DNA from 3 places in the Pseudomonas tohonis genome. Region 1 is predicted to be linked to each of the others. Evidence: predicted binding sites of a transcription regulator. Region 1 holds the regulator's gene; each other region holds the start of a gene.
What was found. The regulator sigma-54, encoded in region 1, starts transcription at its own class of promoters, with help from an activator protein. The targets are predictions, from matches to a motif close to ANTGGCATNNANNTTGCTNT.
Positions count from the first base shown of each region.

Region 2: a site for sigma-54 is predicted at 2,516-2,535, ahead of HSX14_RS10065 (CmpA/NrtA family ABC transporter substrate-binding protein). Genes of this name have one in related genera too.
Region 3: a site for sigma-54 is predicted at 2,152-2,171, ahead of HSX14_RS11825 (circularly permuted type 2 ATP-grasp protein). Genes of this name have one in related genera too.

Region 1 is NZ_AP023189.1:1,397,919-1,403,559, reverse strand. Features, by position in the region: gene HSX14_RS06510 (KdsC family phosphatase) at 1-252, shown strand, start outside; gene lptC (LPS export ABC transporter periplasmic protein LptC) at 262-834, shown strand; gene lptA (lipopolysaccharide transport periplasmic protein LptA) at 821-1,366, shown strand; gene lptB (LPS export ABC transporter ATP-binding protein) at 1,366-2,091, shown strand; gene HSX14_RS06490 (RNA polymerase factor sigma-54) at 2,234-3,733, shown strand; gene hpf (ribosome hibernation-promoting factor, HPF/YfiA family) at 3,816-4,124, shown strand; gene ptsN (PTS IIA-like nitrogen regulatory protein PtsN) at 4,138-4,602, shown strand; gene rapZ (RNase adapter RapZ) at 4,612-5,469, shown strand; gene HSX14_RS06470 (HPr family phosphocarrier protein) at 5,485-5,641, shown strand, end outside.
Region 2 is NZ_AP023189.1:2,179,323-2,184,963, reverse strand. Features, by position in the region: gene acnB (bifunctional aconitate hydratase 2/2-methylisocitrate dehydratase) at 1-2,015, shown strand, start outside; gene HSX14_RS10070 (YgdI/YgdR family lipoprotein) at 2,254-2,463, shown strand; gene HSX14_RS10065 (CmpA/NrtA family ABC transporter substrate-binding protein) at 2,657-3,871, shown strand; gene HSX14_RS10060 (ANTAR domain-containing response regulator) at 3,887-4,465, shown strand; gene HSX14_RS10055 (pyridoxal phosphate-dependent decarboxylase family protein) at 4,618-5,641, shown strand, end outside.
Region 3 is NZ_AP023189.1:2,566,913-2,572,553, reverse strand. Features, by position in the region: gene HSX14_RS11830 (alpha-E domain-containing protein) at 1-706, opposite strand, end outside; gene HSX14_RS11825 (circularly permuted type 2 ATP-grasp protein) at 709-2,118, opposite strand; gene ydcS (putative ABC transporter substrate-binding protein YdcS) at 2,512-3,669, shown strand; gene HSX14_RS11815 (type 1 glutamine amidotransferase) at 4,185-4,928, opposite strand; gene HSX14_RS11810 (ribonuclease E inhibitor RraB) at 5,063-5,404, opposite strand.

The DNA.
Region 1 (5,641 bases):
CTCGACGAACTGCTCGCGGAGCTGGGCCTGGACTACCAGCAGGTCGCCTACCTCGGCGATGACCTGCCCGACCTGCCGGTGATCCGCCGCGTGGGCCTCGGCATGGCCGTCGCCAGCGCCGACGGCTTCGTCCGCCAGCACGCCCACGGCACCACCCAGGCACGCGGTGGCGAAGGCGCCGCACGCGAATTCTGCGAACTGATCATGCGCGCCCAGGGCAGCCTCGACGCTGCGCAGGCCGCCTACCTCTAGGTCCAGAACATGTCGAAGAACTTCCGCCTCGCCCTGATCCTGATCCCGGTCGCCGCCCTGCTGATCGCGCTGGGCTACTGGAACATCCGCCCGGAAAGCTTCATGGAGCGCCAGGCCAGCGCACAGGCGGACGAGAACGCCATCGACTTCTACGTGGTCAATGCCTCCAGCGTGCAGTACCAGGAAGACGGCAAGCGTCACTATGAAATGACTGCCGCCAAGCTGGAACACGTCAAGGCCAGCGACGTGACGCTGCTGACCAATCCGGACCTGCAGCTCTACCGCGGCACCGAATTCCCCTGGCACGTGCAGAGCGAGCGCGGCGAAGTCAGCCCCGAAGGGGAGCAGGTGGAACTGATCGACAAGGTCCGCGTGGCACGCACCGATGCCAAGGGCCGGCCGACCATTCTCACCACCAGCCGCCTGACCGTGTTCCCGGACAAGCAATATGCGGAAACCCAGCAAGCCGTTAGAATCGACGCCGCCAACGGGGTTACCACGGCACAAGGAATGAAAGCGTACTTGAATGACAGCAGGATGATCCTGCAGTCCAACGTAAGAGGCCAGCATGAGGTTCGTTAAAACCCTCCCCCTACTGCTCAGCCTGGGTGCTGCACTCGGAAGTGCCAGCGCCTGGGCGCTGCCCAGCGACCGTGATCAGCCGATCCGGGTCCAGGCCGACAGCGCCGAACTCGACGACAAGCAAGGCGTGGCGGTCTATCGCGGTGATGTCGTGATCACCCAGGGCACCCTGAAGATCACCGGCGACACCGTGACCATCACCCAGAACGCCCAGGGCGAGCTGGAGGTCTTCACCTCGGTCGGCAAACCTGCCTACTACGAGCAGAAGCCTGCGGTGGACAAGCAGATCGTCAAGGCATACGGCATGACCATCCAGTACTTCGCCGCCAACGAGCGCATCGTGCTGATCGACCAGGCCAAGGTGATCCAGGAAGGCAACACCTTCGAAGGCGAGAAGATCGTCTACGACACCCAGCGCCAGATCGTCAACGCAGGTCGCGCCACCGGCACCAATGTCGGCACCCCGCGCCCACGCATCGACATGGTCATCCAGCCGAAGAAGAAAGAGCAGCAAGCGGGACAAGCACAGTAATGGCGACCCTCAAAGCCCAGCACCTGGCGAAGAGCTACAGGAGCCGCCAGGTGGTACGTGATGTCAGCCTGTCCATCGACAGCGGCCAGATCGTCGGCCTGCTCGGCCCCAACGGCGCCGGCAAGACCACCTGCTTCTACATGATCGTGGGCCTGGTGAAGGCCGACCAGGGCCGCGTACTGATCGATCAGCAGGACGTCACCCACCAGCCCATGCACGGCCGCGCCCGCGCCGGCATCGGCTACCTGCCTCAGGAAGCCTCGATCTTCCGCAAGCTCAGCGTGGCCGACAACATCATGGCCATCCTCGAGACCCGCAAGGAACTCGACCGCGCCGGCCGCCATCGCGAGCTGGAGAGCCTGCTCCAGGAATTCCACATCAGCCACATCCGCGACAGCATCGGCATGAGCCTGTCCGGTGGTGAGCGCCGCCGCGTCGAGATCGCCCGCGCCCTGGCCACCGCCCCCAAGTTCATCCTGCTCGACGAACCCTTTGCCGGTGTCGACCCCATCTCCGTGGGCGACATCAAGCAGATCATCCACCACCTCAAGGCGAAGGGGATCGGCGTGCTGATCACCGACCACAACGTCCGCGAGACCCTGGATATCTGCGAAACCGCCTACATCGTGAATGACGGCCAACTCATCGCCGAAGGCAGTGCGGAAGAGATCCTGGCCAACCAACTGGTCAAGGAAGTCTACCTGGGGCACGAATTCCGCCTCTGAAGGCCAGCCCTTGCACGCAGAAGTTGCGAGCAGTAGAAAAATCATTCAAGGTCAGGCATATAATTTGCTTCCTGGTGGCGCCTCGGCGCCCTGTAGTGGATGGCGCATGCGCGCCGGCGAATAAGGTGCTAAGCCCCCTGCCATGAAACCATCGCTAGTCCTGAAGATGGGCCAGCAGCTGACGATGACCCCGCAGCTGCAACAGGCCATCCGCCTACTCCAACTGTCCACCCTGGATCTGCAGCAGGAAATCCAGGAGGCGCTGGAGTCCAATCCCATGCTTGAACGCCAGGAGGAAGGAGAGGACTTCGACAACTCCGACCCCATGGCCGAAAGCGAGCAGCAGCCCAACTCCGCCAGCCAGGAATCCAGCTTCCAGGAATCCAGCGTCCCCACTTCCGAGAGCGAAAGCCTCGAAGACGGGGAATGGCACGAGCGCATCCCCAGCGAGCTGCCCGTCGACACCGCCTGGGAAGATGTCTACCAGACCAGCGCCAGCAGCCTGCCCAGCTCCGACGACGACGAGTGGGATTTCACCTCCCGCACCTCGGTCGGCGAGAGCCTGCAGAGCCACCTGCTGTGGCAGCTCAACCTGGCGCCCATGTCCGATACCGATCGCCTGATCGGCGTCACCCTCATCGACTGCATCAACAATGACGGCTACCTGGAGGAAACCCTCGAGGAAGTTGTGGAGGCCTTCGACCCCGAACTCGAGATCGAGCTCGACGAAGTCGAGGTTGTCCTGCGCCGTATCCAGCAGTTCGAGCCGGCGGGTGTCGGCGCTCGCGACCTGCGCGAATGCCTGCTCCTGCAACTGCGCCAGTTGCCGCCTAAGACTCCCTGGCTGAGCGAAGCGCAGCGCCTGGCGGGCGACTATCTCGACCTGCTGGGCAGTCGCGACTACAGCCAGCTGATGCGCCGCATGAAGCTCAAGGAAGACGAGCTGCGCCAGGTGATCGAGCTGATCCAGGGCCTCAATCCGCGTCCCGGCTCGCAGATCGAGGCCAGCGAACCCGAATACGTCGTGCCGGATGTCATCGTGCGCAAGCACAACGAGCGCTGGCTGGTGGAGCTGAACCAGGAAGCCGTCCCTCGCCTGCGCGTGAACCCGCACTACGCCGGCTTCGTCCGCCGGGCAGACTCGAGTGCCGACAACACCTTCATGCGCAACCAGCTGCAGGAAGCACGCTGGTTCATCAAGAGCCTGCAAAGCCGCAACGAGACCCTGATGAAGGTGGCGACCCAGATCGTCGAGCACCAGCGCGGTTTCCTCGAGTACGGCGACGAGGCGATGAAGCCTCTGGTACTGCATGACATTGCCGAAGCGGTGGGCATGCACGAGTCGACCATTTCGCGCGTCACCACCCAGAAATTCATGCACACCCCCCGTGGCATATACGAGCTGAAATACTTCTTCTCCAGCCACGTCAGCACCTCCGAAGGCGGTGAATGCTCGTCCACCGCCATCCGCGCGATCATCAAGAAACTGGTCGCTGCGGAAAATGCCAAAAAGCCGTTGAGCGACAGCAAGATCGCTGGTTTACTGGAAGCACAGGGTATCCAAGTGGCCCGCCGCACAGTCGCCAAGTACCGGGAATCCCTCGGGATAGCGCCTTCCAGCGAACGCAAGCGGCTGATGTGACGCGGATTGATCCACGCCAAAGTGTTCCGGTGGCAGGCCCGTTAGCCTGTCTCTTACACACGGGCAATAAGGAGAAAGCGGTATGCAAGTCAACATCAGTGGACATCAACTGGATGTGACCGACGCCCTGCGCGACTATGTCGTCGAGAAGTTCGACAGACTGGAGCGCCACTTCGACAAGATCACCAATGTGCAGGTGATCATGCAGGTGGAGAAACTGAAGCAGAAGATCGAAGCCACCCTGCACATCGCCGGTGGTGAGGTCGTGGCCAATGCGGAGCATGAAGACATGTACGCGGCCATCGACCTGCTTACGGACAAACTCGACCGCCAACTGATCAAACACAAGGAAAAGCAGCTGAACCGCCAGCAGGGCGCAACCGCCCGCTGACATTCCCCTTCCTATGATCCGACTTGAGCAAATCCTGACCCCCGGCCGTTCCCTCGTGAACGTGCCGGGCGGCAGCAAAAAACGTGTCCTGGAACAGATCGCCAACCTGGTTGCTCGCGAACTTCCCGACCTCGACTCGCAAGATATCTTCGAAAGCCTGATCGCCCGGGAGAAACTCGGCTCGACAGGTTTCGGCAACGGTATCGCCATCCCCCATTGCCGGCTTCCCGGCTGCGCCGCGCCCATCAGCGCCGTGCTGCGCCTGGAGGCCCCCGTCGACTTCGACGCCATCGACGGCGCCCCGGTGGACCTGCTGTTCGTACTGCTGGTCCCCGAAGCCGCCACCGACGAGCACCTGGAATTGCTCCGCCAGATCGCCAGCATGCTGGACCGCACCGAAGTGCGCGACCGCCTGCGCGTGGCGCAGAGCAGCGACAGCCTGTATCAGGTGGTAGTGGACGTCCAGAACGGACGCTAGGACCTTGCCATGCGCCTGATCATCGTCAGCGGCCGTTCAGGCTCAGGCAAGAGCACCGCCCTCGATGTCCTCGAGGACAACGGCTTCTACTGCATCGACAACCTGCCCGCCGGCCTCCTCCCCGAACTGGCCGAACGCGCCCTGCTGCAGACCGAGCTGCTGCATCCGCAGGTCGCCGTGTCCATCGACGCGCGCAACCTGCCCAGCCAGCTCAAGCGCTTCCCCGAATTGCTCGAAGAGGCCCGCGCGCGCCATATCCAGTGCGACGTGCTGTACCTGGACGCGGATGACGAGACCCTGCTCAAGCGCTTCTCCGAAACCCGCCGGCGACACCCGCTGACCAACGAAGACCGCTCCCTGGCCGAAGCCATCCTCGACGAGTCGAAGCTGCTCGCGCCCATTTCGGACCTGGCCGATCTGAAGATCGATACCACCCACCTCAACCTCTACCAGCTGCGCGACAGCATCAAGCTGCGCCTGCTGAACAAGCCCGAGCCGGGAACCGCCTTCCTCGTCGAATCCTTCGGTTTCAAACGCGGCATGCCGGTCGACGCCGACCTGGTATTCGACGTGCGTTGCCTGCCCAACCCCTATTGGAAGCCCGAGCTGCGCGACCACTCCGGCCAGGATGCCGTCGTCGCCGAATACCTAGCCGCCCAGCCGGATGTCGAGGAGATGTACCAGGACATCCTCGGCTACCTGAACAAATGGCTGCCGCGCTTCGCCGCCAGCAACCGCGCCTATGTCACCGTCGCCATCGGCTGCACCGGCGGCCACCACCGCTCCGTGTACCTGGCCGAACGCCTCGGGCAGGCACTCAAACCCAACCTGAAGAACGTCCAGGTTCGCCACCGCGACCTCAGTTAAAGGATCCCCGCCGCGATGCCAGCCTGTGAAATCACCATCATCAACAAACTGGGGCTGCATGCCCGTGCCGCCGCCAAGTTCGTCGGCGTCGCCGGCCGCTATCCCTGCCAGATCCGCGTCGGTCGCAACCCGGAAAGCCTGGTGGACGGCAAGAGCATCATGGCCGTGATGA
Region 2 (5,641 bases), 780 kb from region 1:
TGCACGCCCTGGCCATGCTGAAGATGGCCCGCGACGGCATCGTCCCCGAGCAGCAAGGCGCCATCGGCCCGCTGAAGCAGATCGAAGAGATCAAGGCCAAGGGCTTCCCGGTCGCCTACGTCGGTGACGTGGTCGGCACCGGCTCCTCGCGCAAATCCGCCACCAACTCGGTGCTGTGGTTCTTCGGCGACGACATCCCCTATGTGCCGAACAAGCGCGCAGGCGGCTTCTGCTTCGGTTCCAAGATCGCCCCGATCTTCTACAACACCATGGAAGACGCCGGCGCCCTGCCGATCGAGTTCGACGTGTCGAACATCAACATGGGCGACGTGATCGACGTCTACCCGCACGCCGGCAAGGTGTGCAAGCACGGCACCGACGAAGTCATCACCACCTTCGAACTGAAGACCCCGGTGCTGCTCGACGAAGTCCGCGCTGGCGGCCGTATCCCGCTGATCGTCGGCCGTGGCCTGACCGAGAAGGCCCGTGCCGAACTGGGCCTGGGCGCCTCCGACCTGTTCAAGAAGCCGGAACAGCCCGCCGACAGCGGCAAGGGCTTCACCCTGGCGCAGAAGATGGTCGGCAAGGCGTGCGGCGTAGCCGGCGTCCGCCCGGGCACCTACTGCGAGCCGAAGATGACCACCGTCGGATCCCAGGACACCACTGGCCCGATGACCCGCGACGAGCTGAAGGACCTGGCCTGCCTGGGCTTCTCCGCCGACCTGGTCATGCAGTCCTTCTGCCACACCGCTGCCTATCCGAAGCCCATCGACGTCACCACCCACCACACCCTGCCGGATTTCATCCGCACCCGTGGCGGCGTGTCCCTGCGTCCTGGCGACGGCATCATCCACAGCTGGCTGAACCGCATGCTGCTGCCGGACACCGTCGGCACCGGTGGTGACTCCCACACCCGCTTCCCGATCGGCATCTCCTTCCCGGCCGGTTCCGGCCTGGTGGCCTTCGCCGCCGCCACCGGCGTCATGCCGCTGGACATGCCCGAGTCCGTCCTGGTGCGTTTCAAAGGCAAGATGCAGCCCGGTATCACCCTGCGTGACCTGGTCCATGCCATCCCCTACTACGCCATCCAGAAGGGCCTGCTGACCGTCGAGAAGAAGGGCAAGAAGAACATCTTCTCCGGCCGCATCCTCGAGATCGAAGGCCTGGACGAACTGACCGTCGAGCAGGCGTTCGAGCTGTCCGACGCCTCCGCCGAGCGTTCCGCTGCGGGCTGCACCATCAAGCTGCCGGAAAAGGCCATCGCCGAGTACCTGCAGTCCAACATCACCCTGCTGCGCTGGATGATCGGCGAAGGCTACGGCGATGCCCGCACCATGGAGCGTCGCGCCCAGGCGATGGAAGCCTGGCTGGCCAACCCGCAACTGATGGAAGCCGACAAGGACGCCGAGTACGCCGAGATCATCGAGATCGACCTGGCCGACGTGAAGGAGCCGGTTCTCTGCGCTCCGAACGACCCGGACGATGCCCGCCTGCTCTCCACCGTCGCCGGCGACAAGATCGACGAAGTGTTCATCGGTTCCTGCATGACCAACATCGGCCACTTCCGCGCTGCCGGTAAGCTGCTGGACAAGGTCAAGGGCTCGATTCCGACCCGCCTGTGGCTGTCGCCGCCGACCAAGATGGACCAGCACCAGCTGACCGAGGAAGGCTACTACGGCATCTACGGCAAGGCCGGCGCGCGCATGGAAATGCCGGGCTGCTCGCTGTGCATGGGTAACCAGGCACGCGTGGCGTCGAACTCCACCGTGGTTTCGACCTCCACCCGCAACTTCCCGAACCGTCTGGGCGATGGCGCCAACGTGTACCTGGCCTCCGCCGAACTGGCGGCAGTCGCGTCCATCCTGGGCAAGCTGCCGACCGTCGAGGAGTACATGGAATACGCGAAGAACATCGACAGCATGGCTGCCGACGTCTACCGCTACCTGTCCTTCGACCAGATCGCCGAGTACCGCGAAGCCGCTGCGAACGCCAAGATCCCGGTCGTTCAAGCCTAAGCCTCATCGGCAATGAAGAAGCCCCGCCCCGTGCGGGGCTTTTTCATGGGCGCGATCTGGGCCCGGACGTGCGCAGCGGCTTTTCAGTGGGCCCCCGCGCACGCGGGGGCCCACTGAAAAGCCCGGCCCGAAACCGTGCCGCCCCCCACGAATTCGCCCTCCCCCGCCTTGCCAGCCCAACGCCAGCGGCTATGTTCCAAGGAGAAGCGCCCAACCGCTCATTCCAAGGAGTAACACCATGAAGCACTGGATCCTCATCGCCCTCTGCCTGGTCGGCCTCTCCGGCTGCTCCAGCGAATATTTGATCAACACCACCGACGGCCAGATCCTCACCAGCGACGGCAAGCCCGAGCTGGACGAAGACACCGGCATGCTCGAATTCGAGGACAGCGAAGGCCGCAAGCAGCAGATCCCGCAGACCCAGGTGAAGCAGATCATCGAGCGCTGATCCGCCCCGCTCCATCCAGGCCCCCACTGCGGTGGGGGTCTGTCTTCGTGCCCCTGGCACATCGCTTGCTTCGTCACTCGCATCAGGCCCTCCCCAACGGCGGGGCGGGCCGCCGGACAATGGCGTCGTCATCGGTCATCGCACCCCGCGATAGGCCGGGGCGGCGCCTTTTCGTTGATGGGATGGCGACAGCATGAGCGACGACCGACTGCACACACGCAATGACAACCTGGCCTGGGTCACCGGCAGCGATGCACCGGAAAAGAGCACGCTGGACCTCGGCTTCATGGCCCTCACCGACTCGGCTTCGCTGGTCGTCGCCGCCACCCAGGGCTTCGCCCAGCCCTACGGCCTGACCCTCAACCTCAAGCGCCAGGCCTCCTGGGCCACCCTGCGCGACAAGCTGCTGGCCGGCGAGCTGGACGCCGCCCAGGCGCTCTATGGCCAGGTCTACGGCATCCACCTGGGCATCGGCGGTACCGCCACCGACATGGCCATCCTCATGGGCCTGTGCCAGAACGGCCAGGCCATCAACCTCTCCGAACCCCTGCGACGCGCTGGCGTGACCACTGCCGAGGCACTGGTAACCCACGTGCGCCAGGGTGGTGCACGGCTCACCTTCGCCCAGACCTTCCCCACCGGCACCCACGCCATGTGGCTCGCCTACTGGCTGGCCGCCCATGGCATCCACCCGCTGCACGACGTCAACAGCGTGGTGGTACCGCCCTCGCAGATGGTCGCCCACCTCCAGGCCGCGCGCATCGACGGCTTCTGCGCCGGCGGCCCCTGGGGCGCCCTGGCGGTGGACCAGGGCCAGGGCTTCACCCTCGCCACCAGCCAGATGATCTGGCCCGACCACCCGGAGAAGGTCCTCGGCGTCACCGCCGCCTTCGCCGAGGCCTACCCGAACACCGCCCGCGCCCTGACCATGGCCGTGCTCGAAGCCAGCCGCTTCATCGAGCAGAGCGAGGAAAACCGCCGCAGCACGGCACAACTCATCAGCGGTGCCGAGTACGTCGACGCACCGCTCTCGGCCATCGAGCCGCGCTTCCTCGGCCACTACCGCGACGGCCTGGGCAACGCCTGGGAAGACGCCCACCCGCTGCGCTTCTTCGACGATGGCCGGGTCAACATGCCCTACCTATCCGATGGCATCTGGTTCATGACCCAGTTCCGCCGCTGGGGCCTGTTGCGCGATGACCCGGACTACCTCGGCGTCGCCCGCCAGGTGCAGCGCCTCGACCTCTATCGCCAGGCCGCCGAGGCCCTTGGCATCGAAGTCCCCGGGCCGATGCGCAGCGCCACGCTGATGGACGGCGTCACCTGGGATGGCAGCGACCCGGCCGGCTACGCACGCGGTTTCCGCCTGCACGCCCTCGCCGGCACACCCTCCGCCCTCGCCCTGTAACGGAGGGACGCCCCTATGCTGCGCATCCTGCTGATCAACGACACCGCCAAGAAAGTCGGTCGTCTTCGCACCGCCCTGGTCGAAGCCGGCTTCGAGGTCATCGACGAATCCGGGCTGACCATCGACCTGCCCGCACGGGTCGAGGCCGTGCGCCCCGATGTCGTGCTCATCGACACCGAATCCCCGGGACGCGACGTCATGGAACAGGTGGTGCTGGTCAGCCGCGACCAGCCCCGCCCCATCGTCATGTTCACCGACGAGCACGATCCCGGCGTCATGCGCCAGGCCATCCAGGCCGGCGTCAGCGCCTACATAGTCGAAGGCATCCACGCCCAGCGCCTGCAACCGATCCTCGACGTCGCCATCGCCCGCTTCGAAAGCGACCAGGCCCTGCGCGCCCAGCTCAACGCCCGCGAGCAGCAGCTCGCCGAGCGCAAGCGCGTGGAACTGGCCAAGGGGCTGCTGATGAAGATGAAGAGCTGCAACGAGGAAGAGGCCTATACCCTGATGCGCCGCCAGGCCATGAGCCGCCAGCAGAAGCTCATCCAGGTGGCCGAACAGATCATCGCCATGCACGAAATGCTCGGGCACTGAAGGGCAACTGTACGGGTGTGAGTTGTAACTGTTCCGCTGGAGGCGAGCGGGCGCTGGCGACTGTACCGCCGTCGCGGGCGCAGCGTGTATCTGCTGGCCCGGCACGGCGGCGGCTAAGGTAGGCCCATCGCCACCACCGCCCGGACACCCCCATGGACACCGAACGCCAGCTCCTCGAAGACGCCGACCGCCGCGCCCTCGCCTACTTCGATGGCATCCCCGGCCGTCGCGTCTTCCCCACGCCCGAGGCCATCGCCGCCCTGGCCGGCTTCGACGGCCCGCTGCCCGAGCAGGGCCTGCCCGCCCGGCAGGCCCTGCAACTGCTGGACGACCTCGGCTCCCCCGCCACCACGGCCTCCAATGGTGGTCGCTACTTCGGCTTCGTCATCGGCGCCACCCTGCCGGCCGCCGCCGCTGCCGAGCGCCTGGTGCTGGCCTGGGACCAGTGCGCGTCCTCCTTCGACAACTCCCCCGCCGCCGACCGCATCGAGAAGGCCGCCGCGCGCTGGGTGCTGGAGAGCCTCGGCCTGCCCACCGAGAGCGCCGTGGGCTTCGGCACCAGCGCCACCGCCTGCACCCTCGCCTGCCTCAGCGCCGCCCGGCGCGCCCTGCTCGCGCGCAAGGGCTGGGACTTCGACGGCGACGGCCTGATGGGCGCGCCCGAGGTGCGCGTGGTGGTCTCCGCCAGCGTGCACATCACCGTTAAGAAAGCCCTGCGCATCCTCGGCTTCGGCATCAACCGCCTGCGGGTGGCGCCCGTCGACGAACTGGGCCGGATCGACCCGGCGCAACTGCCGCCGCTGGACGACATGACCGTCCTCTGCCTGCAGGCCGGCGAGGTCAACAGCGGCGAATTCGACCCCTTCGCCGAGCTCATCCCCCGCGCCCGCGCCGCTGGTGCCTGGGTGCATGTCGACGGTGCCTTCGGCCTCTGGGCCCGGGCCAGCTCTGCCGCCGCGCTGGCCGCAGGCGTCGAGCAGGCCGACAGCTGGACCACCGACGGCCACAAGTGGCTGAACACCCCTTACGACGGCGCCATGGCCATCTGCCGGGATGCCGAGGCCCTGGCCACCGCGATGAACAGCGACGCCGCCTACGCCACCGCCTCCCGCGATGCGCAGAAGAACCTCAACCTGGAATTCTCCCGTCGCGCCCGTGGCGTGCCCATCTGGGCAG
Region 3 (5,641 bases), 1.2 Mb from region 1:
GCAGCAGGAGCTCGGACACCTGGCGTGCGCCGGGCGAACCCCGGAACACCTCGGTGTAGGCCTCGAAGGACGACAGCGCGCGGAGCAAGGCGCTCCACTGGTAGTAGCCACGTGCGGACGTATCGCTGACCTCCTCCGCCTCCTCGCCGAGCATCTCGTAGCGTGCATCGAGCAGGCGCAACGTATTGTCCGCCCGTTCTATGAAGGTTCCGAGACGGATGAAGCGGTAGGGGTCGTGACGCATGATGGTGCCGAAGGTGGCGCCGCGGAACAGGTGCGAGCGCTCCTTGACCCACTCGCAGAAGCGCTTGATCCCGTAGCGCCCCAGGCCCTCGCCGGCGATGCCGCGCATCTCCAGCCAGGTGGCGTTGATGTTTTCCCACATGTCGGCGGTGATGCGGCCGCGCACGGCGTGGGCGTTGGTACGGGCGGCGCCCAGGCAGCTGTAGATGCTCGCCGGGTTCTCCGCATCGAGGGCGAAGAAGTGCAGCATACGCTCGGCGTGCAGCTGGCCGTGGCGGGTCAGGTAGGCGTCCAGGGTGCCGGTGATCAGCAGCGGCATGGCGAGCTCTTCCAGGCCATCGCCACGGCCGTCCTGGGGCATCAGCGACAGCGAGTAGCTCACATCGAGCATGCGCGCGAGGTTCTCGGCGCGCTCCAGGTAGCGCGACATCCAGTACAGATCGGAGGCAGTACGGCTCAGCACGATCAGTCCTCCACGATCCAGGTGTCTTTGGTACCGCCGCCCTGCGACGAGTTCACCACCAGCGAGCCTTCGCGCAGCGCGACGCGCGTCAGGCCGCCCGGCACCAGGCGCGTTTCACGGCCGGAGAGGACGAACGGGCGCAAGTCGATGTGGCGCGGGGCGATGCCCTTCTCGACGAAGGTCGGGCAGGTGGACAGGCTCAGCGTGGGCTGGGCGATGTAGGCCTCCGGCCGCGCCTTGAGGCGTTCGCGGAAGGCTTCGATCTCCGCCTTGGTGGCGGCCGGGCCGACCAGCATGCCGTAGCCGCCGGAACCCTGGGTTTCCTTCACCACCAGCTCCGGCAGGTTGGCCAGCACGTGGGACAGCTCCTCGGGCTTGCGGCACTGCCAGGTGGGCACGTTGGCGAGGATGGGTTCCTCGTCGAGGTAGAAGCGGATCATGTCGCCGACGTAGGGATAGATCGACTTGTCGTCCGCCACCCCGGTGCCGATGGCGTTGGCCAGCACCACGTTGCCGGAACGGTACGCCGCCAGCAGGCCGGGCACGCCGAGCATGGAGTCCGGGTTGAAGGCCAGCGGGTCGAGGAAGGCGTCGTCGAGGCGACGGTAGATCACGTCCACCGGCTGCGGGCCGGAGGTGGTGCGCATGTAGACGCGGTCGTCGCGGACGAACAGGTCGGCGCCCTCCACCAGCTCGACGCCCATCTCGCGGGCGAGGAAGGCGTGCTCGAAGTAGGCGCTGTTGAAGCGCCCCGGGGTCAGCACCACGACGCTGGGGTTGTCCAGCGGGCTGGAGCTCTTGAGGGTCTCCAGCAGCAGGTTCGGGTAGTGGTCGATGGGCGCCACGCGCTGCGCCGCGAACAGCTCGGGGAACAGGCGCATCATCATCTTGCGGTCTTCGAGCATGTAGCTGACGCCGCTGGGGGTGCGCAGGTTGTCCTCGAGCACGTAGTAGGTGCCGTCGCCGTCGCGCACCAGGTCCACGCCGGCGATATGGGCGTAGATGTCGCGATGCAGGTCCAGGCCCTGCATGGCGATCTGGTAGCCCTCGTTGGCCAGCACCTGCTCGGCCGGGATGATCCCCGCCTTGATGATGCGCTGGCCGTGGTAGAGGTCGGCGAGGAACATGTTCAGCGCCTTGACGCGCTGAATGCAGCCGCGCTCGACGACACGCCACTCGCTCATGGGGATGGATCGGGGAATGGTATCGAAGGGGATCAGGCGCTCGGTGCCCTGTTCATCCCCATAGAGGGTGAAGGTGATGCCCGCCCGGTGGAACAGCAGGTCGGCTTCGCGCCGCCTCTGGGCAAGCAGCTCCTCGGGGGTATCGGCCAACCAGCGGGCGAATTCCCGGTAGTGCGGGCGGCATTCGCCACTCGCGTCGTACATCTCGTCAAAAAAGGTGCGGGCCATGCCGGACTCCTTGTCACCACCGACCATCTTGCAGTCGCAAGCCTCGTGCCAGCGACTCAACCCTTTACGTATCAATGAGTTGCACTCGGACTCCAGCTCCGACGCACTGCGATGGTGCAGCTTCGGAAGCGGAACGGGTGCCACCGCCCCGTTTGGCGGCGATACGGATTAGGACGGGGAGCTGCGCGTACTTGTTCCCTAATTCTTCGCTCATCGCGAATGCGCCCACGCAAGCAGTCTAGGACAAGGCCGCCAGCCTGCCCGCGCCGTCGGTAACCTGGCTTGTCAGGCCACAGGCCGCGAACTACGCTCGCTTGAGCACCTCCCGCCTCACGGCCCGCTGCTCTTGCGGTCGCCGCCCAGGCTCCGCCGCATCCGCATCAGGAGTCGACCATGTCCTCGATCAGAAGCACCCTTTCGGCGTTCGCCTGCGCCAGCGCCCTGCTCAGCGGCGCGCTGCAGGCCGCACAACCGCTCAAGCAGATTGGCGAGGGCGAAGGCGCGCTCGACATCATCGCCTGGCCCGGCTACGTCGAGCGCGGCGAGACCGACAAGGCCTACGACTGGGTCACCGCCTTCGAAAAGGACAGCGGCTGCAAGGTCAACGTGAAGACCGCCGCCACCTCCGACGAGATGGTCAGCCTGATGGCCAAGGGCGGCTACGACCTGGTCACCGCCTCCGGCGATGCCTCCCTGCGCCTGGTGGCGGGCAAGCGCGTGCAGCCGATCGACACCGCGCTGATCCCCAACTGGAAGAACGTGGACGAGCGGCTCAGGGACGCCCCCTGGCACACCGTGGCCGGGCAGCATTTCGGCACGCCCTACCAGTGGGGGCCGAACGTGCTGATGTACAACACCCAGGTCTTCCCCAAGCCGCCGACGAGCTGGAACGTGGTGTTCGAGGAGACCACCCTGCCCGATGGCAAGAGCAACAAGGGTCGCGTGCAGGCCTACGACGGCCCCATCTACATCGCCGACGCCGCCCTCTACCTGCGCCGCACCCGGCCCGAGCTGGGCATCCGCGATCCCTACGAACTGAGCGAGGCGCAGTACGCCGCCGTCATCGCCCTGTTGCGCGGCCAGCAACCGCTGGTCCACCGCTACTGGCACGACGCGACCGTGCAGATGAGCGACTTCAAGAACGAGGGCGTGGCCGCCTCGGGCTCCTGGCCCTACCAGGTCAACGCCCTGCGCGGCGAGAAGCAGCCCGTCGCCTCCACCATCCCCACGGAAGGCTCCACCGGCTGGGCCGACACCACCATGCTGCACGCCGAGGCCAAGCACCCCAACTGCGCCTACAAATGGATGAACTGGTCCCTGGAGCCCAAGGTGCAAGGCGACGTGGCGGCCTGGTTCGGCTCGGTGCCGGCGGTCCCCAAGGGCTGCTCCAGCAGCGAACTGCTCGGCGCCGGCGGCTGCGCCACCAACGGCTACGACCAGTTCGACAAGATCGCCTTCTGGAAGACGCCCCAGGCCAAGTGCGGCGAGGGGCAATGCGTGCCCTACAGCCGCTGGACCCAGGACTACATCGCGATCATGGGTGGGCGTTAGCGGGCCTGCCCGAGGCGCCGTGCGACCCTCTTCGCGAATGAATTCGCTCCCACCCCGGACCCGACCGCTGCGTAGGGTGGAGGTCGCTTTTTACCTCCACCAGGCGGGGTCGATCACGGCACGGCGTCAGGCCTGGGGGTTTACCTCGGCAGGAGAGCGGCGGCGCTGCGCGCCGCTTGGCGAATGAATTCGCCCCTACAGGGTCTGGACCTCATGTAGGTCGGGTGCGACCCGACGATGGTGCACAACGCCGCGGGTTCCACCCGCCCTACGCACCACGGACTCCATGGCAATCATGGGTGGGCGCGTTGCACGGCCCTTTTCGCGAATGAATTCGCTCCCACCCCGGACCCGACCGCTGCGTAGGGTTGAGGTCGCTTTTCACCTCCACGCGGCGGGGTCGATCACGGCACGGCGTCAGGCCTGGGGGTTTACCTCGGCAGGAGAGCGGCGGCGCTGCGCGCCGCTTGGCGAATGAATTCGCCCCTACAGGGTCTGCGCCTCATGTACCAGCGCTAGGCGCTCAGGGCGGGGGCCGAGCGCTGGGACTGGTCCTGGAAGGCCAGGTCCAGCCAGCGTCGGTAGAACCCTTCCGCCACCTGGTGCAGCGCCTCCACCTTGGCCGGCAGGTCTTTGAGCATGCGCTCCCTGGGCTGCTGGCTGGGCTGGGTCTCGTCGAGCAGGTGGGCCCAGTCGGTGAGCCACAGTCGCACCAGTTCCTCGGTCATCTCCGGGTGGCCTTGCAGGGCCAGCACCTTGTCGCCCCAGGAGAAGCCCTGATTGGGGCACCAGGGGCTGTCGAACAGCCACTGCGCGCCGTCGGGCAGATCGAACGTATCGCTGTGCCACTGGTAGACCGGGAACTGCATGGGCAGGTGCGCGACCCAGGGATTGCCCACCGCCAGCGCGCGCTTCTCCAGCGGCTGCCAGCCGATCTCGGTATAGGGCATGCGGTGCACCGCCGCCCCCAGCGCCCGTGCCAGCAGCTGGCCGCCGAGGCAGTGGCCGATGATGGGGATGTCCCGCGCGATGAAATGCCGCAGCGCCGCGATTTCCGCTTCGATCCAGGGCAGTGGGTCGTTGACGCTCATCGGCCCGCCCATCACCGCGACCGCGCGCGGGCGATCGAGGTCGTAGCCGTCCAGTTCGCCCTGGTCCGCGCGCAACACGGTGAAGGCCCGGCCTTGCGCGTCCAGCACGCTCGCGAGATGGCCAGCCGGACAGAAATCGGCGTGGGTAAGAATCAGGATATCGGTCATGTCAGCCCTCCGTTTCCGGAGTCTGAGGCAAAGCCCGTGCCGAGGTCGAGTCAGGAAAAGGTAAGTTTTTTCAGGCACCTGGAACGACACCGGCCAGCGCAGGGCTGGCCGGTGATTACCAGGCGTTGGGGAACTCAGCGCGAAGGCGCGGGGAGTTCCTGGGTCACGCCCCATCCATCCAGGGTCCCGCCGAGGGGCACGACCAGCTCCTCCAGGTCGTGTTCGAAATCGCCGATGCCGGCGTGGGTGGCGTACATCACCTTGCTCACCTGCAGGTGCCAGGCCCCGTCATCACGGGGGGATACCTGGGCGTTCAGCCATTCACCGCAGAACTTTCGCGCAACCATCCGGGCCCGGTCCTCGTCGGGGAAGATGGCGTAGAACTCGATGGGATGTACCCGGGCGAAATCGAAACCGCCCTCTTTCATGCGCCGTAGAACATTGCTGCTGACGTCATCGTGGAAGGTTGTGCTCATGGTAACGACCTCCTCTCTGGCGATTGATGAGTTTCGCTTGTAGACGGCCGAAGGTTTCGGCCTCGCGACGCCTGGCGGCGTCGCCACGGGCGGCCCCGCGGACGCGGGGCACCACCCTGGCCAGCCCCCGTGAAGGGGATGGCCGCTGCTTTTCTCACGCACAACGATCGACTGCATCAGAGTGCAGGTTAGCGTCAGCTCGGCCGGTCTGCCCGCCGTCGAGCGAACTTTCCTTCG